3 regions of the Shewanella sp. SR43-4 genome follow, and region 3 is predicted to be linked to each of the others. Evidence: predicted binding sites of a transcription regulator. Region 3 holds the regulator's gene; each other region holds the start of a gene.
The links. Region 3 encodes sigma-54, which starts transcription at its own class of promoters, with help from an activator protein. Its sites were predicted from a motif close to GTTGGCACGNNNNTNGNNT; they were not measured.

Region 1 (10,618 bases), on a different contig from region 3:
GTGACAAAGCCAATAACGAATGTCGTAGTTATCCTGGCGCGGGTAAGCAACTGGCGTGGGACTTTCCTGATCCTAAAAATCGCGCAGGTGAACAAGCATTTTTGACCACCTTAAATGACATCAACAACCGCCTGACGATGTTTTTGTCAGTGGAGCAACCAACTACAGAGCCAATGTCGCTAGAGACTCAGTCTGCATTGAATGCCGCTGAATTCTCCAGTATTGATCCCCTCGCGTTTTATAAATGCCTTACCGATGACATTCGCTTAAAAAGCTTAATGTTGACCCATTACCACGGTGAATTGTGTGTGTGTGAGCTAATGGCAGCGCTCAATGAAGATAGCCAACCTAAGGTGTCGCGTAATTTAGCCTTGTTAAAAAAGGCTGCGATTATTAGCGACAGAAAAAATGGTCAATGGGTGTTTTATCGCATTAATCCTAACTTACCTCTATGGGCCAAATCAGTAATAGCACAAACCACCGAAAACAACCTTGGGTTGATTATGTCGTCATTACAACGATTAGACATTATGCAAAATAGGCCTAATAAGGTGAGCTTTTGTCGCTAGTCTGATGTTGTCATTTTAAGAATACGTTGTGGTATACCTCGTGGTTTGGAGTCATTTGTATGGGAACGTTCGAACGGTTTTTATCGGTATGGGTTGGCTTAAGCATGTTGGCCGGAGTGTTGTTAGGTTTATGGCAGCCCGAGGTCTTTCAGGCTATCGCTAATCTTGAAATCGCCCACGTTAACTTGGTTGTTGCGGTGTTTATTTGGGTGATGATTTATCCAATGATGGTGCAAATTGATTTTTCGGCAATGAAAGATGTAGGTAAAAACCCTAAGGGATTATTACTCACCATTGTCATTAATTGGTTAATTAAACCCTTTACCATGGCAGCATTGGGCTGGTTGTTTTTTAAGGTGCTGTTTGCCGATTTGGTCGACCCTGCATCTGCGCAAGAGTATATCGCAGGGATGATTTTATTAGGCGTTGCACCTTGTACCGCAATGGTGTTCGTGTGGTCGCAATTAACTAAAGGTGATGCGAACTACACATTAGTGCAAGTGTCAGTTAATGACGTAATTATGATTTTTGCCTTTGCGCCAATTACTGCATTATTACTGGGTGTAAGCGATATTCAGGTGCCATGGGAAACCTTGCTTATATCGGTATTACTGTATGTGTTGTTGCCATTATTGGCCGGTGTGACAACGCGTTACTTGCTTAATCGTCGTCATGGCTTAGCAGCTGTTAACTCATTTTTGGCCAACTTAAAACCGTGGTCGATTATCGGTTTACTGGCCACAGTGGTGTTGTTGTTCGGTTTTCAAGCTGAAGTGATTGTGTCAGATCCGCAAACCATTGGCTTAATTGCCATACCACTAGTTATTCAAACGTACGGTATTTTTATTATTGGGTACATAGCAGCTAAATGGCTGAAATTAGCCCATAACATCGCCGCCCCAGCTTGTTTAATTGGTACATCTAACTTTTTCGAGCTAGCTGTCGCTGTGGCGATATCGTTATTTGGGCTGCACTCAGGAGCTGCGTTGGCTACGGTTGTAGGGGTATTAGTTGAAGTGCCGGTGATGTTATCGCTGGTGGCCATTATCAATCGGACTCAACATTGGTTTAACCATTAATTAAGTCAGTTTGTGAATTCGGCTTTGTGAATCAATTTATGAACATATTTTGAAGTTACTTGTTGGAGTTAACCATGCAAGCTCATCCTTATGATGTTTTAGCGTTAGATAATGGCGCCAAGCTGATTTTTACCCCGTGTCCTGGTACCAAAGATGAAGCATTAGCTGCGTCAGTTGCCACATTAAAGGCGGCGGGTGCAAAAATGCTAATCACTTTGATGTTTGATGACGAAATGGTGCGTAATAAAGCGGAGGATTTACCCGCAGAATGTGCCTCACAGGCTATTACTTGGGTGCAATTTCCCATTGCTGATGATGCTGCGCCAGGGCAAGCGTTTGAAACTCAGTGGTTAGCCCATAAACTCCAGATTATTGAATTGCTGAATAACCGAAGCGCTATTGCAGTGCATTGTAAAGGCGGTTCGGGCCGCACGGGATTAGTCATTGGTCTGATATTAGTAAGCTTAGGCTGGCCTAAAGATAAAGTGATTAATGCAGTGCAAACTCTGCGACCCAAGGCGCTGACTCATCCGGTTCAGCGTGAATATTTTGATGCATTTAATGGTTAGCATGTAGTGACTAACCTTTAACATTACCACTTAAAAATCAGAGCAAGCTTAGGACACCATTATGACAATAAAAATAGGCATTAACGGTTTTGGCCGTATGGGACGTTTATCAATGCGTGCGGCGTATGATTGGGACGATGTTGAAATTGTGCACATTAATGATCCCGCTGGCGATGCTGCTACCCTTGCGCACTTAATGACCTTTGATTCAGTTCATGGTCGTTGGCATCATGAAGCGACACATGATGGTGATGCCATAGTGATTAACGGTAAAGCTATTCCTTGCAGTCGTAATGTGGCCACCCAAGACACTGATTGGTCAAAATGCGATGTAGTGATTGAAGCCTCCGGCAAGATAAAAACCAAAGTCTTGCTACAAGCTTACTTAGATCAAGGGGTCAAAAGAGTTGTAGTAACCGCGCCGGTTAAAGAAGACGGCGTGCTCAATATTGTGATGGGCGTAAATGAGCATTTATACGATAAAGCGATTCATCCAATCGTAACGGCAGCTTCTTGTACCACCAATTGTTTAGCGCCTGTGGTAAAAGTGATCCACGAAAAAATAGGCATTAAACATGGCTCGATGACCACTATTCATGACATTACTAACACCCAAACGATTTTAGATGCACCGCATCAAGATTTACGCCGCGCCCGTGCGTGTGGCATCAGTTTAATTCCAACCACCACCGGCTCTGCTACTGCTATTACTCATATTTTTCCTGAATTGAAAGGCAAGTTAAATGGCCATGCGATTCGGGTGCCGCTAGCCAATGCATCGCTTACCGATTGTGTGTTTGAAGTGGCTCGAGGCACAACGGCAGAAGAAGTAAACCAGCTTTTGAAGCAAGCAGCTGATAGCGAACTTAAGGGGATTATGGGTTATGAAGAGCGCCCATTAGTGTCGGTCGATTATAAAACCGATCCACGCTCAAGTATTATCGATGCCTTATCGACTATGGTGGTTAATGATACCCAAGTTAAGCTGTATGTGTGGTACGACAATGAGTGGGGTTACGCTAACCGCACCGCTGAGCTTGCGCGCAAAGTAGGTTTGGCGGACAAGGAATAAGCTAACATGGGGCTGTTAACTTTCAGTACATTGCCATCTCACATTAAGCAATATCTAATAATCACTGGTAATTATTGGGCATTTACCTTAACCGATGGTGCACTGCGTATGCTGGTGGTGCTGTATTTTCATCAGCTAGGTTACAGCCCGTTCAATATCGCGATGTTGTTTTTGTTTTATGAGATTTTTGGCGTCGTCACTAATCTTGTCGGTGGTTGGCTAGGGGCAAGGCTTGGCTTAAATAACACCATGAACATTGGCTTAGGGTTACAAATAGTTGCGCTAGCTATGTTGGCCGTACCAGCGGACATGTTGACCATAATGTATGTCATGGTTGCGCAAGCCTTGTCGGGTATTGCTAAAGACCTCAATAAAATGAGCGCCAAGAGTGCGATTAAAATGTTGGTGCCTAGTGATGCGCAGGGCAAGTTGTATCAATGGGTGGCCATTCTTACTGGATCTAAAAATGCGTTAAAAGGACTGGGGTTCTTTTTAGGTGGCATTTTGCTCACGCTATTTGAATTTCGCGGTGCAGTGCTGTTGATGGCAGCCTTATTAGCTTGTGTGTGGGTGATGAGTCTATTGAGCTTAAAAGCGGATTTAGGCAAAGCGAAAAACAAACCTAAATTTATCGATATTTTTTCCAAAAGTCCGGCGATTAATTTGTTGTCGGCAGCACGAATGTTTTTGTTTGGTGCTCGAGATGTATGGTTTGTGGTGGCGTTACCAGTGTTTTTAGCGGTGACATTTGAATGGGATCATTGGTGGGTGGGCGGTTTTATGGCGAGTTGGGTGATTGGCTACGGCATCGTCCAGTCATTTGCGCCTTATGTTACTGGTAAAAAACATGGCAAAGTACCAACAGGACGCGCAGCCTTTGTATGGGCTGGCTACTTATTACTTATTCCTGCTGCTATTGCTCTTGCGTTGCACTTTAACTTTTATATCCACGTGACATTAATTGCCGGATTAATGCTATTTGGCGCTGTGTTTGCCATTAACTCGTCACTGCACAGTTATCTGATTGTTAGTTATGCAGGTCATGATGGCGTGTCACTTGATGTGGGATTTTATTACATGGCCAACGCCATGGGACGTCTTATCGGCACCGTTCTTTCGGGGTTGGTGTATCAAATATACGGTTTAGAAGCTTGTTTGTGGATATCGAGTGGCTTTATAGCGCTAGCAACATTAATATCATTTAAGCTGCCGTATACGTTGTAATGCTTGGTGTTATTCTGGCGGCGCTTATGTTGATTCTTTTTCATTGCTCCTTTCGATACTGGTTCGCTAGTATCTGAAACTCTTACCGGAAACATCGGTAAAAAGTGCCTACAAGTCTGTGGCTCTTCCATAGCTCATTTTTCGATATGAAATTAAATTCTTTATAATCATAGCTTTAATTTTTTATTTACTGTTGGCACGATGTTGGCATTAGTAAAAACATAGTCGTTGTGTAAATGGTTAATTCTCAGATGGTTAGGTATGAGGTCGATATCAAAAGGATTAGCACATCACGCACCATACTGTAAATCGTACACCAAGGAGGTTTTTATGTTGGGCTGGACATTAATGTTTTTAGTTATAGCCGTTATAGCAGGACTATTGGGTTTTACTGGTATTGCTGGAGCCGCAGCAGGGATCGCCAAAATTATTTTCTTCATCTTTATTGTATTACTGGTGATTTCATTATTATCCAGTGCGATTAGAGGTAAAGGTCCCCGAGCATAGTAGGTAACCTGAGCTCTGAAGCCGAGTTAAGGTTAGCGACAAAACGTTATTCGATTACAACCATCATCTAGGAGATGAATATGAAATTATTAAAATTACTGACAATGGCAAGTTTAATGGTGTTTTTAACGGCTGGTTTATCAGCATGTTCAGACAACAAAGCTGAGAATGCTGGTGAAAAAGTGGATGAAATGATCCAAGATGCTGGTAATGCTGTTGAAGATGCATGTGAAGATGTAAAAGAAGGCATGAAGTCAGAAGATCCAGACTGTTAAATACAGTGCAATCTGATTAACTATTTAATCCGTTCAGAGCCGTTAGGTTATTAACGTAAAGTACATTGATGTCAAAGGTCACGACTTGTTTAAACTCATATAAGTCAATGTGGAATGCTTAAGAGCGTGGCGCGAAGTGATTAGATAGTTATAGTGATAAGTATTGTCTTAAGCAGCACTCATGTGCTGCTTTTTTTAAAAAAGGAGGACCACAATGCTCACCCGTATCCATATTAAATATTATTATACCCTTGGTACGTTATTGGCTGCGTGCTTATGTGTGGCGCTTCCTTATGTGTTACTTAAGCTTGTTTTTGCGTGGCTTGCATTATCTTTAGGCTTGGTGAGTTCGGCGTATTGGTTTAATAGTGCAGGTATTTTCCGTAAACGCCAAGATGGCAGTATTCCTTGGTATATAGGTTGGAGCTTTATTCCGTTTTTATTGGGTTGCCAGCTATATAACGCCTGGGCGAGAAAAAATGACAAAGTTCCTGCAATACAAAAAATTGATAAGCAGCTGTATTTAGCCTGCCGGTTGTTTTCGGGCGATATTGACCGACTTAAGCATGAGAAAATTGATGCTATTTTAGATGTTACTGCAGAATTTGATGCATTAGAGTGGACTCTGGTTGATGAAAATATTGCCTATTTAAATATTCCGGTATTGGATCACAGCGTACCTAGCGTCGCACAGTTAAATCAAGCGATTAATTGGTTACATAACCAAGTCAGTAATGGCAAAAATGTCGTAGTACATTGTGCATTAGGTCGAGGGCGTTCGGTGTTAGTGCTAGCCGCTTACTTAGTGTGCCGTGAGCAAAATCGTAATGTTAATGATGTGCTGAAATCTATCAGTAGTATTCGTCAAACCGCGCGGTTAAATAAATGGCAGTTAGCGGCCGTCGAAAAAATGCATCGCCTGAATCAAATTCATATCCATAAACGTGCTTGGTTGATTGTGAACCCAGTGTCAGGTGGCGGTAAGTGGCATGATGAAGCCGATCATATAACTCAAACCTTGAGCGATTATTTTCAGCTTGAAGTCTTATATACCACTAAAGACAAGTCTGCGGTGCAACTAACCGAACATGCCAAAAAACAGGGTGCTGATATTATTGTTGCTTGTGGTGGAGATGGCACAGTTAACGAGGTTGCATCGGTGATTGTCGACAGTGATATTTATCTAGGTATTATTCCTATGGGCACCACTAATGCACTTAGTCACACCTTGTTTGGTATCACCAGTAAGTTAGTACCGGTATCGCAAGCGCTTGATATTTTGATTCAAGGTTATTCTCAGCGCATAGATACTGCCATGTGTAATGAGCAATTGATGTTGTTGCTAGCGGGCTTGGGCTTTGAGCGGAAAATGATACAGAAAGCCGATCGCGACCGCAAAAATGAGCTCGGACAGTTGGCTTACCTTAATGGTTTGTGGGAGGCGATAGATGAAAATCAGCCTTTGTCGATGAAATTACAGCTTGATAGTGGTGACATTCAAATGATTAACACCACGAGTTTAGTGATTGCCAATGCGGCGCCATTCACCAGTGTATTAGCCCAAGGAAATGGTGAACCCAATATTACCGATGGTTTGTTAGACATTACTTGGATTGAGTCCAGTGAGACATCACCACAACAATTATTGAGTATGACCGAGCTATTATTTGCCGGATTAACAGGCGAGCGTGAAGATGATCAGCAGAGTGGAATTCATCATGAGCAAGCTAAGACGATTCAGTTGAGCACGGACTCGTTGTGCAAATATGTTATTGATGGTGAGTTATTTGAGTCTGAAGATTTATGCATCAAGGTTAAACCTAAGTCATTAAATGTGTTGCTGCCTCAAGCGAGCAAACACATTTAATCACTTAGCACGCTGTTAAGGTTCGTCAGGACTCGTTTGGTCTTGGTATTTACTTAACTTGTTATAAAGGGTTTTAACGCTGATACCTAATTGTTTTGCAGTTTCATTTTTATTGCCCATAGATTCATCAAGGGCCTGATAAATTGCAGCTTTTTCTAGTTCGTCGAGGCGCATGCCCACAGGTATTTGTACGCCGTCAGTTAACGGCTCTGTTGAAGGTTCTAGCGATGACACCATGATATGGCTCGGTAAAATTTCGTTTTCTGCCAGAATATATGCACGTTCAATAGCGTGTTTCAATTCGCGGACATTACCAGGCCATTTTTGTTGTTGGATCAGGTTAAGAGCATCATCTGAAAACATTTTTGTGAGTTTTTCAGCTGTGTTTCGATATGCCAAAAAGTGCTGTGCGAGTCCACTTATGTCGTTGTTACGGTTGCGTAATGGTGGCACTTGGATGGGAAAATGCGCTAAACGAAAATATAAGTCTTCGCGAAAATGACCCGCATCAATAGCGTCGGCTAGATCGCGGTTAGTGGCGGCAATAATACGAACATTGGCTTTTTTAAGATGTTGTGAGCCTACCGAGCGATATTCATTATTTTCGAGTACGCGTAGTAATTTTACTTGGTGTTCTAACGGCATTTCGGTTACTTCATCAAGAAATAAGGTGCCGCCTTCTGCCTGCTCAAATACACCACGGTGATCTCGATGGGCACCAGTAAAAGCGCCTTTTACATGGCCAAACAGTTCGCTGTCGACCAGTTCAGGGCTTAATGCACCACAGTTAATTGCGATAAAGGGTTCGTCGACTCTATGACTAGCCAAATGAATAGTATTGGCAACGAGCTCTTTACCTGCACCGCTTTCACCAACGATGAGCACGTTGCTCTCGGTGACAGCGACTTTACGAATAGTGCGATATAACTTGTGCATCGCACGCGATGAACCAACCAATAAACCATATTGGTCTAGTTCACTCGAAAAAGGCTGTTTTTGCTTAGTCGATTGCGATTTGAAGTCTCGGGCAAAGTCTTCTAGCGTGTCGTTAATCACATCAGCATCGTAAGGCTGGCGAAAATGATAACCAGCCGTTTTTGACATTAAATGATCTAAGTTGGGGTTTGGCTTACCTTCGGTTAAGAAGATGAGCTCAATATCAGACATTATCGAACTGTCAGTTAGCTCAGCGTATTCTTGTTGGCTTAATTGTGACAGTTCAATGATAGCAACGTCTATTGAGTTACTCTTCAGTTGGTCTAACCAGGACTGGTCAACTGAGCTGGCAATCTTATTAAAGTGCTGGCTACTTGGTAAAGCAAGTAGACGAGCTTCACCTTCTTGACGGTGTAAATGGTAAAAAAGTGTTGGACGTGGCATGCCGATTCACTCCCTGTGGTATGTAGTCCAATGTTTGTCTCGGGTGTCGTGTGACAACTAAAGACAATCATTCAGTGTTGTTAGGCCATTAACGTGTAACAAAATATTATAATAACACTAATAATCAGATGGTTAATTAAATTTTGTCCATGTGCAGACGTGCTTATGTTTAGGCTTTGCTTACATAATATGTGCTGGATCTCTATAGGTTATACAACCTATAGAGCAAAGTACTAGTTAAATTATCGAATACAGGAGGATTTGCGTTGAAATCATATACTCGAGACGAACAAGTTGAGTCCGATGTGTGGCTTTTGCATGAAGCGATTGATTTATGCCAAGAGGGCGAGCAATTTTATGCCCAAGCAATACTAGGGGCCGACGATTACAACATTAAGCGGGTTTTTATCCATATGGCTGACATTAGAAAATGCATGCTAACGCGTTTAACACCATTATTTACGTTGATGCGATCCAGCCAAGCAAGACCTATGGACAGTAAAACCTTTCACCAACAATCTTCATATAAACACTATGCTAAGGCTGAACACCTGATACAGGATAAACCATTACCGCAGGTGATTGCAGTATTGGTTGAAACTGAGCAACAAGTATTAACTCAATTAAAGTACGCCGCTAAAAAAACTAAAAATAAGCGTGTCGCAGGGCAACTTGCCGAAGGCATTGCTTGGCTACAGATGAGTTTTGATACCATGAAACACCTTTCCGTTGCAGGTAATTAGTCTGCGGGTAATAAAAACGCCTGATAATGTTGATTCTCAGGCGTTTTTTGTTGATGTTCGCTTCGTCACCTTTTAAGTCTAGTCGAGGTTAAGCCACTCTTGATTGCCATGAGGAAAAATTTACCTAGTATCGGTAAAAAAGTCCGATAACATTACTATTAAAAGTCATCATAGCAATGAAAAAATTTAATTAGTTGTTATTTTACATGTGGTTATAATTGTTGGCATGATTCGCGCATTATAATCCTTGATATTAACAACGGAGGAAATCTTTATGAAAAAGACCACATTATCTGTAGTAATGAGCATCATGTTAGGTTCAATGGCATTCGGTGCAAGTGCAGCACAAGATTGGCAAGATGATGCAAAAGATGCGTGGATCGATGGTAAAGCTGAAACCACACTTTTGTTAAATACTAATTTGAATTCATTCGATATTAATACTGACGTACATGATGGCAATGTGACCCTAACAGGTAAAGTTAACAGTAGTGTTGATAAGGCACTTGCCGGAGAATTAGTGAAAAGCTTAGATGGCGTTAAAGACGTCAATAATGAATTGTCGGTAATGAAGCCTGATAGCGATAAAGACACTAATGATCTCGCTAAAACCCTCACCGATTCAAAAGTCGCTACCGTAGTCAAAACGCGACTATTATTCTCAGCCGACGTATCTGGTACCGATATTGACGTTGAGGTCAAAAATAGCGTGGTAACATTAAAAGGTTCGGTATCGAGTGATGCTGAACGTGATTTAGCTTTAATGATTGCCAAAAATACTGATGACGTAAAAGATGTTGTTAATAAGTTACGTGTCACTCAGTAATCTATTGATAATCTTTAAACCAGCCTTTGGGCTGGTTTTTTTATGCCTAAAATAGGCAATAAGTCACTATATTTTGATTATTAGCAACTAAAGTTAGCCGACTGGTCTATTCTTGTTTATCCTGTCATTGAAATGGAGGCTCAATGAACAAAAGTGCAGCAAGTAGACAATCAATATGCGCCGTAGGCGAAAAGCTTTTTGCGTTACACGGTTATAGTGGCGTGGGCATTAAATTAATTCTCGACGAGGTCGGTATTCCTAAAGGGTCTTTTTACCATTACTTTGCCAGTAAAGAGGCGTTTGCGGCAGCCGTTGCCGAACATTATTTTCAATTACGTATTCAGCCTATTGCTATCGATTCAAGCGTAAATTTTAAAACTAATTTATCAACAATGCTTAATGGGTATCATCAACTCATTGATGAGCTGTTTAGTGGCAGTGAGCCTCGTGGCTGTTTAATGGGTAACTTGATGGTTGAAGTCAGTAGCAAAGCGCCTTTATTGCATC
Region 2 (10,618 bases), on a different contig from region 3:
TTTTACCCAGTTGTTTGCTGACGAGATTGTTGAAGGTGATCGATTCACTTTTGTGACTCAAAAAGGCAAGGGCGTCAGCAGCATTAAAAATGGCAAGGCTCAGGGGGATATTGCTGGTGAAGCATTTCGTCAGGCATTACTTAAGATTTGGTTAGGTGAACATCCTGCGCAACAAAGTTTACTTGGGGCCATGCTCGCTCAATAAATCTCCTGCTAGGAAGAAACGATAACAAGCGAGCACTGCGCTCAAGGTGGCACTTGGTTTGTTATCGCGTGTCATCGCTCGTATGGCTTGCTACCAAGATTTTAACGCTAGGCTGAAAAGTCATTCCCTAGCGTTGAAATGGTCGACGTTTTGCCTTTGTCATTGTAGGTCAAGCTTGAAGCGTTGCGGCTAGCTTGTAATGCTTGTGCGAATCTATTGAGGCTGGCGATATTGAGCTCAATTAAACTGGCATTTTGGCTATTGATGTCTTTGCACTCAGCGAGTATCGATTTTGCTTGAGCTACTTTTTGTGCCAGTTCAACATCTGTAGTGATCAGCGTGTGGTGTGGATGATTAGCCAGTTTTTCGTCAGTGGTTTTCATATTGAATAAACACTGGGTTTTATCTTTGGAAAGTGCCAATAATTGATCGGCGTCTTGCTTTTCTAACGCAGCTTTCTCTGCTGAAATCAGCTGTTTTAGTTGAACTAACGTCTGATTTTGCGTATCAAGCAAAGTATGCAGTTCTGTGAGTAATTGCTTGTTTTGCGGATCGATGGATTGTCCTGAGGATTGTACGTTTACTTGTGTCATAAGTTACTCTTGTTTTTTTAACTAACACTTCTCTATGATGCAAATGCGCACCTATTATTCTAGTGTTGTTAAAGCAAATTAAAGAGTAACGTTTAACGGTTACTCTTTGTCAAATGATAGACTGCCTAGCTCTGCTTCAAAACTAGCAATATTAGCCGCAAGTTTTTCTGGGTCGACTTTATATCGTCCTTCAGAGATAGCGAGTTTAATTTCAGCGACCTTTTTTTGGTCTACTTCAGGCAATGATGCCATTTTAGTTTGCGCGCCCTGAAGCTGTTGAGCTTGAGAGGTAATGCTAACCGAATCAGTTTTAACTGGAGTCGCTGTTTTTTGCGCCACAGCAGCAGTATCAGATTTGGTATTAGACTGCGTTTCACGTGCAGTGCGCAGTTGTGTATTAGTAGCAGTGTTATGCTTAATGTCAATTGCCATGGGAGGCTCCAGCGTAATTATCAGGTTTTCCAAACAGGCTATCGGCAGTCCAGGAAAAAACTTTAACTCTATTTTACATTCTTACTTCAACTTCGCCAATGCCAATTACAACTGCATCAAATTGTTTGCTCGTATTACTATTTTTTACTCTGATAACGTCATTGAGATTACCGTCCCGTAAAGCTTCACCAAGGGTTTTAATTTCAATATTAGCGGTTTTAGCATAAATAGAAATCGTGTCTCCTTTGCAAACAAAACACAGGTTATTACTTAAGACTGGTGAGTCTTTCGCAACCCGACGTTTTACTCTTGAACCAATTAATGAGTTGATATCTGAAAAAAATTGGCCTTTTAGACTATATTGATCAATATACATAATGTGTAAATGTTGTTGGTCAATAATTTGGTCTGGTGACAGTATCTGGTTTGCCGCGACAACGGGGTATTGAATTTCAACTCGAACTGAGAGATACATCTGCCATGGGTAGTCATAGTCTGGACTATTACAGCTCAGTTTTACCATATTATTGCGACTAATCGCTCGTTCACTGGCAAGCTCAGCCGTTATCGGTGGATAGCACCGCGGAGGATTGACACGACCTTCAAGGTTTTGTGGGGTGATTTCGACCTTAGCTTTTGAGTCTGCTTCGATTTTTTTTTCTATCGTCTCTTTAGCTAAGTCATAAATGGTCGATAGTGAGGGTGTTATTATCTCTTCGCTGGCAAATGCTGGCAAAAAAAATGTTATTGAACATAATAAACATAAAAAAAATACTTTCATAATGAAGATACTAGCTTGTTTTGCCAGAATACACCTATACTTTTAAAAACGGAAAATATGCGGGCTATCTCTGCATACACAATAAGCTAAAAAATATGTACCGATGACATAATAATTTCATTATGTCTCCGTCAAAAAAGTGTCAGCTCACAGTGTGTGAGTTAATTAATACAAATTAAAGCAAGTTGTATGCCCACTTTTTTAATTTAATGAATAGATAAGTATTCGCTGGGTTGTTGATGGTTTACACTCAAGGTTGGTAGGTCTTTAGCGATAAATGAGCTAGACGTAATCAGCTAACGTATTGTGTTGAACCTGGGTTTACTATAATTTTAATGAACAATTTTTATCCTTTTGGGTGACAGTTAACTACAAGGTCGTGTTATGTCGAGCATTTTAGATTCAGTCAATAAACGTACTCAGCTTGTCGGGCAAAACAGACTCGAGTTACTATTATTTAGGCTTAACGGCCGCCAACGGTTTGGGATTAACGTGTTCAAAGTGAAAGAGGTTTTACAATGCCCACCACTGACAACCTTACCGAAATTAAATCGTTATGTTAAAGGTGTTGCTCATATTCGTGGCGCAACGATTTCTGTTATCGATTTAAGTGCTGCAACGGGTGGTCGTCCACTGACATCAACTGAAAATTGCTTTATTATCATTTCCGAATACAACCGAAGCATTCAAGGCTTTTTAGTGAGTTCTGTTGAACGTATTATCAACATGAATTGGGAGGCAATTATGCCGCCTCCACAAGGTTCTGGTCGTTCTTCATATTTAACCGCAGTGACAGAGATAGAAGGCGAGTTGGTTGAGATTTTGGATGTTGAAAAAATTCTTGATGAAATTTCACCGGTTAAGACTTCGATCAGTCAAGAACTCAACGAAACTTTAACGATTGATAGAGAACAGCATTATCATATTATGGTTATTGATGATTCTGCAGTGGCACGTAAACAGATTATTCGTTCGTTAGAGTCTTTAAATCTGCAAATCGATACTGCCAAAGATGGTAGAGAAGCGTTAGAGATGTTGAAAAATATTGCCAAAGAAATGGATGATGTATCAGTGGAAATTCCGTTGATTATTTCTGATATTGAAATGCCTGAAATGGATGGCTACACTCTAACAGCAGAAATTCGTGATAATCCAAAGTTAAAGAATATAAAAGTCGTACTGCACACATCGTTAAGTGGTGTGTTTAACCAAGCGATGGTACAAAAAGTTGGGGCTAACGATTTTATTGCTAAGTTTAACCCCGATGAATTAGCCGCAGCGGTTAACAAACATTTGAGTTTATAATTGTTTAGAATTGAATAATATTGAACGTTCGGTCGGCTCATCGGCAAACATATTAGGAAGATAATGTGACAGATAAATCACTTGCTGAAGCAGAGTACAATCAATTTAGGCTGTTTTTAGAGCAGCATAGCGGTATTGTGTTAGGTGAGAACAAACAGTATTTAGTTCGTAGCCGCTTAGCGCCACTGATGGGAAAGCATAATTTGCCTTCTCTATCTGAGGTGGTTAAAAAGTCGATGAAACCGATAGAGCGTCAATTACGCGCTGAAGTGATAGATGCGATGACTACTAACGAAACCTTATGGTTTCGAGACCGTTATCCATTTGAGTTGCTGAGTAATTCTTTATTGCCTGAATACAGCAAGTTGGGCCGACCATTAAAAATATGGTCTGCTGCTTGCTCATCTGGGCAAGAACCTTACTCTTTAGCTATGACAGTGTTGGAATATCAACAGCGTAAACCTGGTGCTTTACCTGGCGGCGTGACAATTCAGGCAACAGATTTATCACCTTCTATGTTAGAGCGTTGTAAGAATGCTGAATATGATGGTTTAGCTCTGGCTCGTGGTTTGTCTGAAGAGCGTAAACGTCAGTTTTTTGATGCTTTACCGTCTGGCAATATGAAAGTGAAAGATAACGTAAAACGTTTAGTGAACTTCAGAGCACACAACCTACTTGAAAGTTATAGCTTATTAGGCAAGTTCGATATCATTTTTTGCCGTAATGTATTGATTTATTTTGCGCCAGAGGCAAAGGCTACCATTTTGCGGCAATTTGCTGCCGCACTTAATCCTAAAGGTATCTTATTCTTAGGTGCGTCAGAATCTCTTGCGGGGTTAACCGAAGAGTTTAATATGGTTCGCTGTAATCCAGGTATCTATTACCAGAAAAAAACCTAGCCAAAACAGTTAATTAGTTTCACCGCATGCCGACGCTCGTCGGCATGTTAGTTTTTTTATTTTATTCTCCCATTATAAAAATTGTTGGCATAACCTTTGCTTTATATCTATCAGTTAGCTGATGGAGGCAATTTTATGGCGATTAATTTCGATAATGCATTAGGTGTTCACCAATATTCTTTGGGCGTACGAGCTCAAAGAGCTGAAGTGATTTCAAGTAACATCGCCAATGCCAATACTCCTCATTATAAAGCTCGAGATGTTAATTTTGCTTCTGCTATGCAAGCAGCAAGCTCACATCAGAAGGGTTTGAGCATGAGTCAAACCACAGAAAAACATTTCGATTTAACAGCGTTAAGTCAACAACATGTCCAATATCGTGTTCCAAATCAAGCCGATACAGGTGACGGTAATACTGTTGATACGCAGAAAGAACAATCAGCATTTATGCAAAATGCGCTCGAATATCAAATGTCATTAGGCTTCCTTGAAGGTAAGTTTAATGGCATGCGTAAAGCTTTGCGGGGTGATTAATCATGAGTTTATTTAATATTTTCAATGTGTCTGGATCTGGTATGTCTGCGCAGTCAGTGCGTTTGAATACCACTGCCAGTAATATTGCCAATGCGGATTCTGTATCAAGCAGTGTTGATAAAACTTATCGAGCACGTCATCCCATTTTTGAGGCTGAAATGCTTAAAGCTAATAGCCAGCAAAATAGTTCGCCGGGTGTTAACGTCAAAGGCATTGTTGAAAGTGATAAACCATTAATAAAAGAATACTCGCCAGATCATCCAATGGCTGATGGTGATGGTTTTATTTATAAACCGAATGTCAATGTGATGGAAGAAATGGCCGATATGATTTCTGCATCACGCTCTTATCAAATGAACGTTCAGGTGGCTGATGCAACTAAGTCTATGTTGCAACAGACGTTAAGGATGGGTAAATAGTATGATTATTCAAGGAGGTAACAATGAGCCTCGTTAATTCTTACAGTCAGTCTTTACCGCAACAATCCAGTAGCACATCAAATACAAGTGCTACCACGAAAAGTTCTGTACAGACAAATACAACCAGCACTACTACTGGGAACCCTTTCCTTGACGGAATTCGATTACCTGAAGAAAGTGCGATCCCTGAATCAAAAGATCAGATGTTAAAGCAAGAAGATTTTTTTGCTTTACTCAGTCAACAGTTGTCTATGCAAGATCCTTTTAAACCGGTTGATAATGATCAAATGATTGCCCAAATGGCATCGTTTTCGACGGTTGATGGTATTTCAAATTTGAATGATGAGATCCTTAACCTCAATACGGTAATGAGTTCTAGCCAAGCGTTACAAGCATCAGGCTTAGTGGGTCGAAAAGTGCTTATCCCTTCTGATACCGGGGCAATTTCTACTGAAAGCCCTGAGATTAAAGGCGTGATCAGTACGCCATCTGCAATTGAAACGATTACGGTGAAAATTGAAGATGAGTCGGGGCAGCTGATCAAGAGTTTTAATGTTGATGGCAGTAAAGGCGGCAATGTTGATGTGACATGGGATGGCTTAGGTAAGGATGGCCAACCCGTTAAAGCGGGTAATTACTCGATAAAGGCCAGCGGTAAAGTTGATGGCACCGCAGAAGATTTAGCGGTATCAACTTATGCACATGTGACAAGTGTGTCATTGGGCACAGCGGCGACTGGGGCCATTTTGAATTTGCGTGGAGTAGGCGGAATTAAGTTATCTGACGTACTCGCAGTATCTGAAACATAGTAAGGCCTGTATTGAATTATTGGCTTTATTGATAAATGAATTAATTGTGAGAGGTGAACTATGTCATTTAACATTGCACTGAGTGGTATTGCTGCCGCGCAAAAAGACTTAAATACAACCGCGAATAATATCGCTAACGTGAATACTATTGGTTTCAAAGAGTCACGAGCTGAGTTTGCTGATGTGTACGCAAATTCTATTTTTTCGAACAGTAAAACTGCTGTCGGTGGTGGAGCAACCACCACTCAAGTGGCACAGCAATTTCATCAAGGTAGTTTGCAATTTACCAGTAATTCACTGGATATGGCGATCAGTGGCGGTGGTTTCTTTGTTACGTCGTCTGAGTTAGGGTCGCAAGATCAGTCATATACCCGTGCAGGGGCATTTAAAGTTGACTCGGCCAACTATATGGTCGATTCAGCGGGTAACTTTTTACAAGGTTTCCCTGTTGATGAAGATGGTAACTCGACTTCTGTGAGTTTAACCACAACTCAACCGATTAAGATCCCAGACACTGCGGGTAGCCCTGTGCAAACCGGAAATGTTGGTTTGCAAATGAACCTTAATGTGGGGGAAACCGCATTAGACCCAGCTAATTTTAATCCTGCTGATTCTGATACGTTTAATAATTCTACCTCGGTGACGATTTACGATTCATTAGGTGAATCGCACATTATGACCACTTATTTTATTAAACCGACCAATGGTTCATTTACAGGTGAAAGTAATTGGGTTGCCTTTTATGCAGTTGATGGCGACCCCGTTGATGTTGCGGCTGGCGCTGGTACTTATTCAACAGATACCAATGGTGATGGCACTGCTGATGCGACGGGTACAGCATCTGCTGCTAATCCCGATGGATTAGGTGGCGTCTGGTCAGGAGCTGTGCTTAAATTTAACTCTGTAGGTGCTTATACTGGCAGTGATCCGGCTAACATTACCACTGAAGCATTAGGTTCTGGCGGTGCAGGTGCTTTGGGCCCTGGAGCCGACGGCACTCAAACACTTACGATAAAATTTAATAATCCAACTCAGTATGCTTCTCCATTTGAAGTCACTGAATTGACTCAAGATGGTATTACCGTAGGGCGATTAACCAATGTTGGTATTGGGTCTGACGGTCTGATTACCGCTAGTTATAGTAATGGTTCAACTGTGCCGTTAGCGCGGGTGGCATTAGTACGTTTTGCTAATGAGCAAGGTCTTACTCAGGTGGGTAATACGTCTTGGAAAGCCAGTTTAGGTTCCGGCGCGGCATTAGCTGGTGAGGCAAATAGTGGTACATTTGGTAGTATTCGCTCTTCTGCACTTGAACAGTCAAACGTTGATTTAACCACTGAGCTGGTCGATTTAATCTCAGCTCAGCGTAACTTCCAAGCTAACTCACGTACGCTTGAAGTTAACAATACCTTGAACCAAACGATATTACAGATCCGCTAAATGATCCTTAGGCTATATAGGTGTTGCCGTTTACGGCAACACCTTGCCTTTTCCACCTCGTTACTTGTCCCCGTTATTACACCCCTCGTGTCGATAGAAGCTTTTTTGACACTCATGCGCTACCCATTAATTTTATTGATTAACTGATTCATACAGTTACATCTCAATCCTCTCACTTAAAAATCGTTGGCATGATGCTTGCTTATTCTGTGTATATAGTGTTTTTGCAGAAAGTTTGACGGAGCAAAAAATGGACAAATTTCTTTATATTGCCATGAGCGGCGCAAAGCAAGGGATGAATGCCCTAGCAGTGAGTGCGAACAATCTTGCTAACGCGAATACTGATGGATTTAAAGCTGACATGGTCCAAGCCCGTTCAATGCAGGCATTTGGTGAAGGTTTGCCTACACGGGTATTTTCGATGATGGAAAGCCCAGGCAGTAACTTTAATAGCGGCCCCGTTAAAACTACTGGTCGCGATCTTGATATTGCGGTTAAAGGAGATGGCTGGCTTGCTGTGCAGGCGGCTGATGGTTCCGAGGCATATACCCGCGCTGGTAGTCTAAAAATTGACAGTACCGGCTTGTTATTAAATAGCCGTGATCGTCCCGTTATGGGCGCTTCAGGTCCCATTGTGTTACCCATTCCAGTTGAAAAAATAGAGATTTCGGCCAACGGTATTATTTCTGTACGCCCTCAAGGGGCAACCGCAGAGGTAATAGAAGAGGTCGGAAGGATTAAGTTAGTTAATCCTGGTAACGAAAACCTTATGCGCGGTGAAGATGGTTTATTTCGTCTTATTGCCGGTGGCAATGCGCCAAACGACCCAGGGGTTCAAGTTGAAAGTGGTGCGGTCGAAGGCAGTAATGTTAATTCTGTGCATGAAATGGTCGCCATGATTGATATTCAACGTCAATACGAAATGCAAGTCAAAATGATGAAGAACGCTGAAGAGATTGATCGAGCGTCCACTTCCTTGATGAGAATTAGTTAGGAGTAATTATTATGCATCCAGCGTTATGGATAAGTAAAACCGGTGTCGACGCCCAACAAACCAATATTGCGGTTATTTCAAATAACGTGGCTAACGCCAGTACCGTGGGATTTAAGAAAAGTCGTGCAGTATTTGAAGACCTTCTTTATCAAACGGTTAACCAAGCTGGTGGCATTAGCTCAGACAATAGCAAGTTACCTAATGGTTTAAACATTGGTGCGGGTACTAAAGTGGTTGCCACGCAAAAAATGTTTACCCAAGGCAACATGCTGACCACAGATAACTCATTAGATTTAATGATTGAAGGTTCGGGCTTTTTTGAGGTGCAAATGCCAGATGGTACAGCAGCCTACACTCGTAACGGCCAGTTCAGCTTAGATGATACCGGCCAAATCGTCACACCAGGTTCTGGTTATGTGGTTCAACCGCCTATCACTATTCCAGAAAACTCCACCAGTATTACGGTGTCGGCCTCGGGTGAAGTGTCAGTGCAAACCCCAGGTACAGCTGCCAGTCAGATTATTGGCCAGTTAACCATGACCGATTTTATTAACCCTGCTGGTTTAGATCCATTAGGGCAAAACTTATACACCGAAACAGGTGCGAGTGGCACGCCTATTCAAGGTACTGCATCACAAGACGGTTTAGGTTCTATCCGCCAAGGCGCATTGGAAACCTCTAACGTTAATGTGACAGAAGAATTGGTTAACCTTATTCAAGGTCAACGTATTTACGAGATGAACTCCAAAGTTATCTCGGCGGTTGATCAGATGCTGTCTTATATTAATCAGAATCTCTAAGGAGCTAACATGATTAAATACATTGCGTTAGCGTCAGTATTGTTATTGGCTGGGTGCAGTTCTACGCCCAAGAAACCGATTGCTGATGATCCATTTTATGCGCCGGTATACCCAGATACTGTACCAACGCAAGTGGTGCCAACGGGATCTATTTATCTTGATAGCCAGGCATCAAGCTTGTATTCCGATATTCGTGCGCATCGGGTCGGTGACATCATCACTGTGACCTTAAAAGAATCAACCCAAGCGAAAAAAAGTGCCTATAACCAAATCAAAAAAGGCACTGACTTAACCGTCGAGCCTATTTATGCTGGTGGCAAAAATGTGTCTATAAGTGGTATCCCGCTCGATCTTGGTTATAACGACAGCATGAATACCAAGCGAGAATCAGATGCCGATCAATCAAACAGTTTAGATGGCAGTATTTCAGCCAACATCATTCAAGTACTTAGCAACGGCAATTTAGTTATCCGTGGTGAAAAATGGATTTCGATCAATAACGGTGATGAGTTTATTCGCGTCACTGGCATGATCCGCAGTGAAGACATCAACCCAGATAATACAATTGATTCTACACGAGTGGCTAACGCTCGTTTTCAGTATAGCGGTACCGGTACGTTTGCTGACTCCCAAAAAGTCGGTTGGCTGAGTTCATTCTTTATGAGTGACTGGTGGCCTTTCTAAGGAGTAATGCATGAAAACTAAATTGATCGTGTCGCTTGTAGCGTCGATATTAATGCTCAGCGCTTCTGCAAATGCAGAGCGGATTAAAGATATCGCCAGTATTCAGGGAGTACGAAGTAACCAACTAGTGGGTTATGGCTTAGTTGTTGGTTTGCCTGGTACCGGGGAGAAAACCCGATATACCGAACAAACATTTAGAACCATGCTAAAAAACTTTGGCATTAATTTACCTGAATCAGTTCGACCAAATTCAAAGAACGTAGCCGTTGTTGCTGTACACGCTGAAATGCCGGCCTTTATTAAGCCGGGTCAAAATCTTGACATTACCGTGTCTAGTTTAGGCGAGGCAAAAAGTTTACGTGGTGGCACCTTATTACAAACTTTCTTAAAAGGGGTTGACGGCAATGTGTATGCCATTGCTCAGGGCAGCTTAATTGTGAGTGGCTTTAGTGCCGAAGGGCTTGATGGCTCTATGGTGATTCAAAATACGCCAACGGTTGGTCGTATTCCAAGTGGCGCCATTGTTGAACGCAGTGTGATCAGTCCGTTTGCTAGTGGTGATTACCTGACATTTAATTTACGTCGCTCAGATTTTTCTACCGCCAAACGTACTGCCGATGCGATTAACGATTTACTTGGCCCAGACATGGCAAAAGCTATTGATGCGACTTCTATTCAAGTCAGTGCACCGCGCGACGCATCACAGCGGGTATCGTTTTTATC
Region 3 (10,618 bases):
ACTAACATACCCATGGAAATGGGGTCTTGTCCTGCAAATGGCTCATCATACATCACCATTTCAGGTTCAAGTGCAATCGCCCGAGCTAATGCGGCTCTTCGCTGCATGCCACCAGATAACTCGTTTGGCATCATATATGCTGCGCCGCGAAGACCGACAGCTTGCAGCTTCATCAATACAATTGAACGGATAACATCTTCTGGAAGTCCAGAATGTTCTCTCAAGGCAAAGGCCACATTATCGAATACGTTGAGATCGGTAAATAATGCACCACTTTGAAATAGCATGCTCATGCGCTTTCGCAGTTGAAAAAGATCCTTACGCTTAAGCTGATGTATATCATGGCCATCGAACAATACTTGCCCGCTATCGGGAATTAGCTGCCCACCAATTAATTTTAATAGGGTCGTTTTACCAATACCACTAGGCCCCATGATTGCTGTTACTTTACCTTTGGGGATCGACAAAGAAATATCTTCATAGATAACGCGCGAACCATGACTAAAGGCCAAATGGTTAACTTCGACCAAAGGTTTATTATTCGATTTACTCATATCAGACATTGGCGTTGAGGAGATAACAGCCTTCCTTGCATTAAGTTTAAGCGCAAATTGTACTGTAATTGTCGATTAAGCGACAACTATATCCATATAAGCACATATGATTGTCAGTACAATTACTGGGCAATGCTTTCAATTTGATACAAATCCAGCGAAAATGCTCGTCAATTAATTACCACTATCGGAATCACATGCTAGTTAATATCCTAATGTTAGTCGTCGGCCTTGCAGTTTTAGTCTGGAGTGCGGATAGATTTGTTTATGGCGCTGCCGCATTTGCGCGTAATTTAGGCTTACCTCCCATGTTAATTGGACTCACTATTGTTGCGATGGGGAGTTCTGCTCCTGAAATGTTTGTTGCTGCCACAGCCTCAATGGATGGCATGCGTGACACCGCGATTGGTAACGTCCTAGGTTCTAACATAGCTAACATTACCTTAATTTTAGGATTAACCGCATTACTGGGTGCGATTAGCGTAGGCTCACAAACCTTAAAACGTGAAATACCTATTATGCTCGCAGCTACTGTATTTGCAGGCTTTACCTTGCATGATAATGTATTAACACGAGTAGAAGGTATCATGCTGCTTGTAACCCTTTTAGGGTTAATGGGATATTTTATTTGGCAAGCAACTCATGATAAAACCACCGACAGCTTAGATACTGAAATGGACTCTGAGATCCCTAAAGATGTACCAACCTTTCATGCTATCATTTGGCTTACAGTCGGTATTATATTACTCCCGCTATCAGCTGGTTGGATGGTTGATGGTGCCGTGGGTATTGCAAAGTTTTATGGTTTGTCCGATCTTGTCATCGGTTTAACCATTATTGCAGTAGGGACAAGCCTACCAGAATTAGCAGCCTGCATTGCTGGCGTGTTAAAAAAAGAACACGATCTTGTCATTGGTAATATCGTTGGATCGAACTTATTTAATATTCTTGCTGTGTTGGCATTGCCAGGGTTAATTTCCCCCGGGGAAATCGATACATCGGCCAGCGGCAGAGACTTCTACATGGTATTAGGCACCAGTGCAGCATTAGCCGTTTTAGTATTATCAAGTGGCGCTAAGCAACAACTGACTCGTTGGCATGGCACACTATTATTAATCACCTTTATTGCGTACCAAGTGATTGTATTTCAGTCTCACTAGATTGGGGCATGAAGGTAAAGTATTCAGCTAAAAGAGAGAACCGTATGGTAAATCAAACTCAATTTCGTCAGTGGGGCCGTAAAGTCATTGATATTGAAAAGGCTGCCCTAGATAATTTATATCAATATGTAGACTCAGTTGAGTTTGGTCAAGCATGTGAACTCATCTTGCAGTGCAAAGGCAAAGTGATTGTTATGGGCATGGGGAAATCGGGGCATATTGGTAATAAAATATCCGCGACCTTTGCCAGCACAGGTACACCGGCATTTTTTGTTCATCCAGGTGAAGCAAGTCATGGTGATTTAGGCGCATTGGCTAAAAACGATATTGTGCTTGCCATTTCTAATTCAGGTGAATCGAGTGAAATACTGACATTAATGCCAGTAATACAGCGAATGGGCGTACCGGTTATCGCAGTAACAGGTAAACCAGACTCTAATATGGCGCGTTTATCTAAAATCCATTTGTGCATTGAAGTACAAGAAGAAGCATGCCCGTTAGGGTTGGCACCAACCTCGAGTACCACAGCAACTTTAGCAATGGGTGATGCATTAGCCATTGCCTTATTGCAAGCCAAAGGCTTTACTCGAGATGATTTTGCTTTGTCACACCCTGGTGGATCTCTGGGGCGAAAATTATTATTAAAAGTCGATGATGTTATGCATAAAGGCGATGATTTACCCATAGTGCATAATGATATTTGTATTACTGAAACGCTGTATGAAATATCCAAAAAAGGCCTTGGTATGACAGCTGTTGTCGACAGCGAAACAACACTGGTTGGTATTTTTACTGATGGCGATTTGCGCCGAGTTATCGACGCCGAAGTCAACCTTCGCACCACTCCGATAGCTCAGGTAATGACCCAGAATTGTGTCACCTGCCCTAGCGGTATTCTAGCGGCACAAGCACTGCAAATTATGGATGAGAAAAGTATTAACGGACTGATTGTAGTCAATGAAAAACATCAACCGATCGGGGCATTAAATATGCTCGATATGGTTAAAGCGGGAGTCATTTAATCATGTCAGAATCAACCACCAGCCACCAAGGATTTTACGGCCCTATCAGCAATGATATTTGGCAACGCGCTCAAAAAATCAAACTGTTAATCTGTGATGTCGATGGGGTATTTTCAGATGGCCGTATTTATCTCAGTAACGCTGGCGAAGAACTCAAAGCGTTTCATACTCGCGATGGTTATGGTGTTCGATCTATCCTGACAAGCGGAATGCACGTTGCCGTCATTACTGGCCGCAAATCAAAGATTGTCGAAACTCGCATGACCGCGTTAGGTATTAAACATATTTATCAAGGTATTGATAACAAGTTTGAGCCATTTGAACAACTCCTATCACTGTATAATGTCAGCGCAGACGAAGTCGCTTATATTGGCGATGATATGGTAGATCTCCCAGTTATGAAAGCAGTTGGTCTTGCCGTGTGTGTCGGTGACGGGCACCCATTTGTTAAGCAACATTGCCATATGACCACCTCTCTTAATGGTGGCCATGGCGCGTTACGAGAACTCACTGATTTACTGCTTTTAAGCCAAGATAAATTTGCCAGTGCTCATGGTATGAGTATATGAATAGAATCACTCTAGGTATTGTGGCTTTTTTTGGACTTGCTTTTTTCCTCTACTGGCAAGCGCAAATAAAACGCAGTGAAATGGATGCTGTGAAAGTTCGTGGTATTGAACGTCCAGACTTTGTAGCGGATAACCTACGCACCACAGAATTTAATAAACTCGGTTTAATTGCTAGTCGAGTCAGTGCCGAACACATGGAGCATTACGCCTCAAGTGACATTACTCACTTTACTAAACCTGTTTACCTCATTTACCCTGAAAACGGCCAAGCGCAATGGCAATTAAGCGCAGATAGAGGCCAATTGAATAAAAATACCAGCCAAGTCATATTAGAAAATAATGTTATTATTGATGCCATTAATATAGAAGAACCCCTGCAGTCACTCAGTACCCAAGCTGTTTCGGTGGATTTAACCACTATGATCGGCACCTCACAAGAGATGGTGTACATCAAAGGTAAAGGGTTTATTATTCAAGGTTTAGGTCTACATGCTGACTTGAATTCGCAAAAATTATCGCTACTCAGCCAGGTAGAAGGAACATATGAGCCACATTAATCGCCTCAACACTCACGCCAATGTTATGTTATTTGGCAGCATATTTTGCCTGCTGAGTTTACCTACCATAGCGAAACAAGGTGATCTTCAACAAGAGTTGAAAATTGCCTCAGTAAGCCAGTCTGCTGACATTAAAAATAACCAAATTGTTTTTAATGGTCCTGTTACCGTTACTCAAGGCACTATTAACATTAATGCTGATGAGTTACGGGCGTTTACTCCCGAAAACAGCACCAGTAAAAAACTCATCGCTATAGGCAACCCTGCAACGTTTTCACAAGAGTTAGACGACGGTCAAATTGGTACCGCCAGTGCCAACGAAATAAGCTATGATCTTGCTACCACTACACTGACATTGACAGGTAATGCCAAACTGGATCAATCTGGTAGCCAAGTAACCGGTAACCGTATTAAGTACAACATTAACGCTCAAGAGCTGATTGCTGAAAGTACTGGTACAGGGAAAGATCGCGTTATTACTATTATTCAACCTGAGAATTTCCAAGACGAGACTGCACCAAAGCAAAAGCTCCCTGAAATTCCTGTTAAAAAGCAGATCAAACCATGACCCAAATAACCCTAACGGCTGAAAATCTAGCTAAAAGCTATAAAACTCGTCAGGTTGTTAAAGATGTGAGTTTAACCGTTAAAACAGGCCAAATTGTTGGTCTTTTAGGCCCCAATGGTGCAGGTAAAACAACCACGTTTTATATGGTTGTCGGCTTAGTGCAAAGCGATAAAGGTCGGATCTTAATTGATGATGACGACTTAACCGCCGACCCAATGCATCTTAGAGCTCGCAAAGGGATTGGTTACTTGCCGCAAGAAGCCAGTATTTTTCGCAAACTGACCGTATACGACAATATTATGGCCGTATTGCAGACTCGCAAAGAACTCACTACCGACCAACGGATTGAGCAGGTAGAGCATTTATTAGAAGAATTCCATATCACTCATATTCGCGACAGCCAAGGCATGTCGTTGTCTGGTGGGGAACGTCGTCGAGTAGAGATAGCGCGCGCGCTGGCCGCTAATCCTAAATTTATTTTGCTCGATGAGCCTTTTGCGGGGGTTGACCCTATTTCTGTCATCGACATAAAAAAAATCATTCAACAGCTTAAAAACCGCGGCTTAGGGGTATTAATTACCGATCATAACGTACGTGAAACCTTAGACGTCTGTGAGCGCGCTTATATTGTCAGCCAGGGCAATTTAATTGCCGAAGGCACACCTGATGAGATATTGAGTAATCAACAAGTTCGGGCTGTGTACTTAGGTGAACAATTCAAGCTATAGTTACTTTACTGGCCTTTTAGTCTATCTAACTCATTTCATTGAACGATATCTAAATAGCGTTAAATGTCATTGATGTATGTGACAATCGATTACAGTTTTCGAGATTGTCATTTTTATGGAAATCATCTAGGGATAAGCGGTAAATGAAAGCGTCACTCCAACTCAAAATGGGTCAACACTTAACCATGACCCCTCAATTGCAGCAAGCGATCCGCTTACTGCAATTATCGTCATTGGAGCTACAGCAAGAAATCCAACAAGCATTGGACTCAAACCCATTGCTTGAAATAGAAGATGAGTTTTCTCAAGCAAAAGACTCAGTAAAAGAAAGTCGCGACCAATCGGACACCGACTTTAGTGACAACAGCGTGGTCAATATAGAAAAAGACACCTCAACAGTCGACACAGCAGAATCCATGACCAAAGAAACCATGGACGATTTAGCTATGGATACCACATGGGATGAAGTGTACACCGCCTCACCAATGTCAGGTTCAGGCAGCGCTAGCATGCGCGATGATGATATGCCATTCCAAGGTGAAACGACTGAAGGCTTATATGAGCATTTAGAGTGGCAAAAAAATCTCACACCATTTTCTGACACAGATCGAGCGATTGCTACCGCGATCATTGATGCCATTGATGAACGCGGTTACTTAACCCAAAGCACTGAAGATATTCTCGAAGCCATGGGTGATGAAAGTGTCGAACTAGATGAAGTTGAAGCGGTATTAAAACGTATTCAACACTTTGATCCCGTTGGTGTTGCCGCACGAGATTTAAGCGAATGTTTATTCATTCAATTAGCCCAATATGCCGACACAACCCCACATATAGACAATGCCCGTCTGCTCATTAAAGACTATTTAGATTTAATTGCTGGGCGCGATTTTAGATTATTGATGCGCAAAACCAAGCTCAAAGAAAACGAGTTGCGTGACGCGATCACCTTAATCCAGTCACTTAACCCTCGCCCGGGCTTGTTAGTCACCGCTATTGATGACGAATATGTTATTCCTGATGTAACCGTACTAAAGAAGAATGGCCGTTGGGTTGTAGAGTTAAACCCAGACAATATGCCTAAAATTGGCGTTAATCAACAATATGCAGCCATGGCTAGAAGCAGTAAAAACTCTGCCGATAGCCAATTTATTCGCGGTCATTTACAAGAAGCTAAATGGTTCATCAAGAGTATCGAAAGCCGCAATGAGACCTTATTGAAAGTCGCCAATTGTATTGTGCAATTTCAGCAAGGTTTCTTTGAATATGGTGAAGAAGCCATGAAACCTATGGTACTCAATGATATTGCTGAAGCAGTAGAAATGCATGAATCGACTATTTCACGGGTTACCACTCAAAAATATATGCACACACCACGTGGGCTATTTGAATTAAAGTACTTTTTCTCTAGCCATGTCAGCACCGACGATGGCGGAGAATGCTCATCTACCGCTATTCGTGCTTTTATCAAAAAACTGGTTGCAGCAGAAAACCAGCAAAAGCCATTAAGTGACAGCAAAATGGCCCAACTGCTGGCAGATCAGGGGATCAACGTTGCGCGTCGTACGATTGCAAAATATCGCGAAGCGATGCTCATTCCGCCCTCAAACCAACGTAAGAGTTTATAACCTACAAAGCAACGGAGGATTTTTATGCTTATCAATATGACAGGTAGAAATATCGACATTACCGAATCTTTACGTGAATACGTTCAAGGTAAATTTTCAAAGCTTGAACGACACTTCGATCAGATCAATAATGTACACGTTGTGCTCAATGTAGAAAAATTACAACAAAAAGCAGAAGCTAAAATCAACCTTAATGGTGCAGAGATTTTTGCCATGTCAGAAAGCACTGATATGTATGCTGCAATAGACGCCCTGATCGATAAACTCGACCGTCAGGTAATTAAACACAAAGAGAAGTATACAAAACACTAACGATGGAACTTTGTACCATTCTGCAGCCGGAATGCACTACCTGTGCCACACCGGGCAGTAAGAAAAAAGTACTGGAACTCATCAGCAATTTAGTCGCTGCCCAGTACCCACCCCTATCTTCGCAAGAGGTTTTTGAAAGCCTATTAGCGAGAGAGAAAATGGGTAGCACAGGTATAGGAAATGGCATTGCGATACCTCATGGTAGATTAACGGCCATAGAACATCCGATCGCAATATTTATTAAATGTGAAGAAGCCATTGCCTTTGATGCAATCGATAAACAGCCCGTGGATATTTTATTTGCTTTGTTAGTACCTGCAGATCAGTGCCAACAGCATTTAAGCACGCTATCAAGCGTGGCTCAAAAATTAAGCGATAAGCAAATATTGAAACAGCTTCGTAAAACTCACGACTCAACAGAACTTTATCGGGTTATTACTGCATGAAACTTGTCATAGTATCGGGACGTTCAGGCTCAGGAAAATCTGTTGCTCTAAGAGTATTAGAAGATCTAGGGTATTATTGTGTTGATAATTTGCCTTTACCACTGATTGGCATATTACTGGCTCAGCTCAAAGGTAATAATGATCTAGTGGCAATTAGTGTTGATGTACGCAACATTGCCGAGCAAGGTAAAGTCCTTCAAGATCAACTTGCCTTACTTGAACATGACACTGAAATTATTAGCTTCTTTTTGAATTCTAATGATAAAGTGCTACTCAAACGCTATAGCGAAACGCGTCGATTACACCCGTTATCTAAAAATCATATTTCACTGCAAGAAGCGATCATATTAGAAGGCCGTTTACTTGAGCCTATCGCAAAAATTGTTGATCATTATATTGACACCTCTGCCCTGAATATTTACGAATTAAGCGACCAAGTCAGGCAAATATTGTTAGGTAGTGTCGATAAAGAGTTAGTGATTAACTTTGAGTCTTTTGGCTTTAAGCACGGTATGCCAACAGAAGCTGACTTTATGTTTGATGTGCGCTTTTTACCTAATCCGCACTGGGAAATAGCACTACGACCACTCACAGGTTTAGACGAACCGGTACAAGAGTTTTTAGGTCGGCAACCTCTAGTGAATAAGTTTATCTGGCAAATTGAAAACTTATTTGAAACCTGGATGCCGCATTTAGAACGTAATAACCGCAGCTATCTGACTATCGCCATTGGTTGCACCGGTGGCCAACATCGCTCGGTATATATAGCCGATCAATTAGCAAAAAGGTTTAGACATGGCAGTAAACATACAGTTAATGCTCGCCACAGAGAATTAAATTTAACTGATACTGACAGCTAACTGAGCATAGGATCGCGCCAATGATCAAACTTGAACGCCAAGTAACCATTTCAAATAAATTAGGGTTACATGCTCGAGCTGCAACAAAACTTGCTGTTTTAGCGGGTGATTTTGATGCCAGTATCACGTTAACTCAAGGCGATAAAAACGCCAGTGCAGCAAGTGTACTTGGGTTATTAATGCTTGAAAGTGGCATAGGTAAAATGATCACAGTAACAGCCCAAGGCCCAGATGCTGAAGTGGCATTAAATGCCGTATGTGATCTGATTAATGCTAAATTTGATGAGTCTTGCTAAATTATTTAGTGATACTTTCACTAATTACTGATCGTTAAGCCATCATCACTTATTTATTTCCATCTTTAAATGAAGTCGTCATACTAACCAAACTGCCACGATATTGCTGTTCGAAGGTTAACGATCAGTTCCTCGATAATATTAGCCTTTATATTGAAAACGCGCGGCGGATCCCCAGCTGATTAAGTATTCGTTCTCCTAAGAGATATTAGCGTTGTAGCCAATTTCAATCACGGTTCTCGCTTGACCAAACACCGATGTAATCGGACGTTAATTTTTGTGTAAAGCAACATCAGCAGTTCAGACTTTCGTTCGGCGCAAGTCACTCAACGATTTTATTGCTGCATTTCATTTCTTGCCCGCAGATAACAATTCTTGCATCAATATGCCAAACAGAGAAACTGAAACTGCCCAAAATCATTACATACAGAATCATATTCGTATGACAAATAGGAAGTTGATATATGGGTAAAGAGTACCTAGATAATGAAATAACAGAACAACGACTCAATCAACTCGCTCAAGCGTTAGACAGTGGATTGTTTGTTCATGCTCGCAATATGTTACATGCAATGTCACCCAACGATGTCGCCCTCATTCTCGAATCATCACCACCAAAAAATCGACAAGTCTTATGGCAATTAATTGATCAACAATATGCTGGTGAGATCCTGGATGAATTAGGTGAAGAACTGAAAGATTCGCTCATCAGCAGCATGACACCAGAGAAACTCGCCCAGGCCACGATAGGAATGGACACCGATGATCTTGCTTATATTCTTCGCAGCTTGCCCGATGCGGTTTATAAGAAAGTACTCAAGTCAATGCGAAGCCAAGACAGAGATAGAGTAGAACAAGCACTGCGCTACCCGGATGATACTGCCGGCAGCATAATGAACACAGATACGGTTACCCTAAGACCCGATGTTAATATCGAAGTAGTGTTACGCTATTTACGTCAACGCGGTAATTTACCAGATACCACTGATACATTATATGTTGTCGATCGCCATGACCATGTTTTAGGTGGCGTCAGATTAGTCGACTTACTCACATGCGATCCGAGCGTCACAGTTCGCAGCATTATGGACACCGAACTAGAAAGTATTCCGGTTGAGATGTCTGATAAAGATGTTGCGCAAAAATTTGAACGACTCGATTGGATATCTGCCCCAGTCGTAGACAGCCAAGCAAAATTACTAGGACGAATAACCATTGATGACGTTATCGATGTGATCCGTGAAGATGCCGAGCATTCCATGATGGGGATGGCAGGCATGGATGATGATGAAGATACCTTCGGCCCAGTGCTTAAAAGTACTCTGAGACGCTCTCTATGGCTAACCATCAATCTATTTGCAGCATTACTAGCATCATCTGTCAGTAATATGTTTGAAGGCACCTTAGAGCAATTTGCTACCATCGCAATTTTAATGACCATTGTGCCAAGCATGGGCGGCGTTGCCGGTAATCAAACCTTAGCGCTGGTGATCCGCGGTATTGCACTTGGTCATATTGGCCAAAGTAATTCACGTTGGTTAATAGGCAAAGAACTCGGCATTGGATTATTAAACGGCATTATGTGGTCTGTGTTGGTCTTTTTTGCTGTGTGGCTGTGGAAAGACGACATTGCGTTAGGCGGATTAATTGGCAGTGCTATGCTAATTAACATGACAGTTGCCGGCTTTGCTGGTGCCACTATTCCAATCATGCTCAAAAAGCTCAATATCGACCCAGCTCTTGCTGGAGGAATGGTATTAACCACAGTCACTGATGTGGTTGGTCTATTTGCATTTTTAGGCTTAGCGACGCTGTATTTAATGCACTAGAGTATTGCTCTTATCTCTTAACCCGAGTTGGGTTAAATAATATGCCGTCTATAAAACTGTCTACTTTAGGACTCTTTTATGGGCGGCGG

Region 1: H5123_RS12650 (DUF1328 family protein) is a predicted target of sigma-54. The motif match lies at 4,706-4,724, and genes of this name have one in related genera.
Region 2: flgA (flagellar basal body P-ring formation chaperone FlgA) is a predicted target of sigma-54. The motif match lies at 2,190-2,208, and genes of this name have one in related genera.

The regions. Positions count from the first base shown of each region.
Region 1 covers NZ_JACJEB010000010.1:11,267-21,884, forward strand. The annotation lists gene H5123_RS12625 (metalloregulator ArsR/SmtB family transcription factor) at 1-569, shown strand, start outside; gene arsB (ACR3 family arsenite efflux transporter) at 629-1,648, shown strand; gene H5123_RS12635 (tyrosine-protein phosphatase) at 1,723-2,217, shown strand; gene H5123_RS12640 (ArsJ-associated glyceraldehyde-3-phosphate dehydrogenase) at 2,279-3,289, shown strand; gene arsJ (organoarsenical effux MFS transporter ArsJ) at 3,296-4,513, shown strand; gene H5123_RS12650 (DUF1328 family protein) at 4,844-5,020, shown strand; gene H5123_RS12655 (hypothetical protein) at 5,101-5,295, shown strand; gene H5123_RS12660 (diacylglycerol kinase family protein) at 5,510-7,162, shown strand; gene H5123_RS12665 (sigma-54-dependent Fis family transcriptional regulator) at 7,178-8,542, opposite strand; gene H5123_RS12670 (hypothetical protein) at 8,809-9,285, shown strand; gene H5123_RS12675 (BON domain-containing protein) at 9,560-10,111, shown strand; gene H5123_RS12680 (TetR/AcrR family transcriptional regulator) at 10,255-10,618, shown strand, end outside.
Region 2 covers NZ_JACJEB010000008.1:110,643-121,260, forward strand. The annotation lists gene H5123_RS11040 (chalcone isomerase family protein) at 1-205, shown strand, start outside; gene H5123_RS11045 (flagella synthesis protein FlgN) at 313-798, opposite strand; gene flgM (flagellar biosynthesis anti-sigma factor FlgM) at 898-1,230, opposite strand; gene flgA (flagellar basal body P-ring formation chaperone FlgA) at 1,304-2,011, opposite strand; gene H5123_RS11060 (chemotaxis protein CheV) at 2,396-3,316, shown strand; gene H5123_RS11065 (protein-glutamate O-methyltransferase CheR) at 3,382-4,215, shown strand; gene flgB (flagellar basal body rod protein FlgB) at 4,351-4,749, shown strand; gene flgC (flagellar basal body rod protein FlgC) at 4,752-5,168, shown strand; gene flgD (flagellar hook assembly protein FlgD) at 5,192-5,977, shown strand; gene flgE (flagellar hook protein FlgE) at 6,038-7,417, shown strand; gene flgF (flagellar basal-body rod protein FlgF) at 7,668-8,411, shown strand; gene flgG (flagellar basal-body rod protein FlgG) at 8,423-9,211, shown strand; gene flgH (flagellar basal body L-ring protein FlgH) at 9,221-9,895, shown strand; gene H5123_RS11105 (flagellar basal body P-ring protein FlgI) at 9,906-10,618, shown strand, end outside.
Region 3 covers NZ_JACJEB010000001.1:203,983-214,600, forward strand. The annotation lists gene H5123_RS00955 (ATP-binding cassette domain-containing protein) at 1-563, opposite strand, end outside; gene H5123_RS00960 (calcium/sodium antiporter) at 752-1,714, shown strand; gene H5123_RS00965 (KpsF/GutQ family sugar-phosphate isomerase) at 1,759-2,736, shown strand; gene kdsC (3-deoxy-manno-octulosonate-8-phosphatase KdsC) at 2,739-3,305, shown strand; gene lptC (LPS export ABC transporter periplasmic protein LptC) at 3,302-3,862, shown strand; gene lptA (lipopolysaccharide transport periplasmic protein LptA) at 3,849-4,430, shown strand; gene lptB (LPS export ABC transporter ATP-binding protein) at 4,427-5,158, shown strand; gene H5123_RS00990 (RNA polymerase factor sigma-54) at 5,302-6,786, shown strand; gene hpf (ribosome hibernation promoting factor) at 6,811-7,098, shown strand; gene ptsN (PTS IIA-like nitrogen regulatory protein PtsN) at 7,101-7,544, shown strand; gene rapZ (RNase adapter RapZ) at 7,541-8,404, shown strand; gene H5123_RS01010 (HPr family phosphocarrier protein) at 8,425-8,700, shown strand; gene mgtE (magnesium transporter) at 9,165-10,529, shown strand.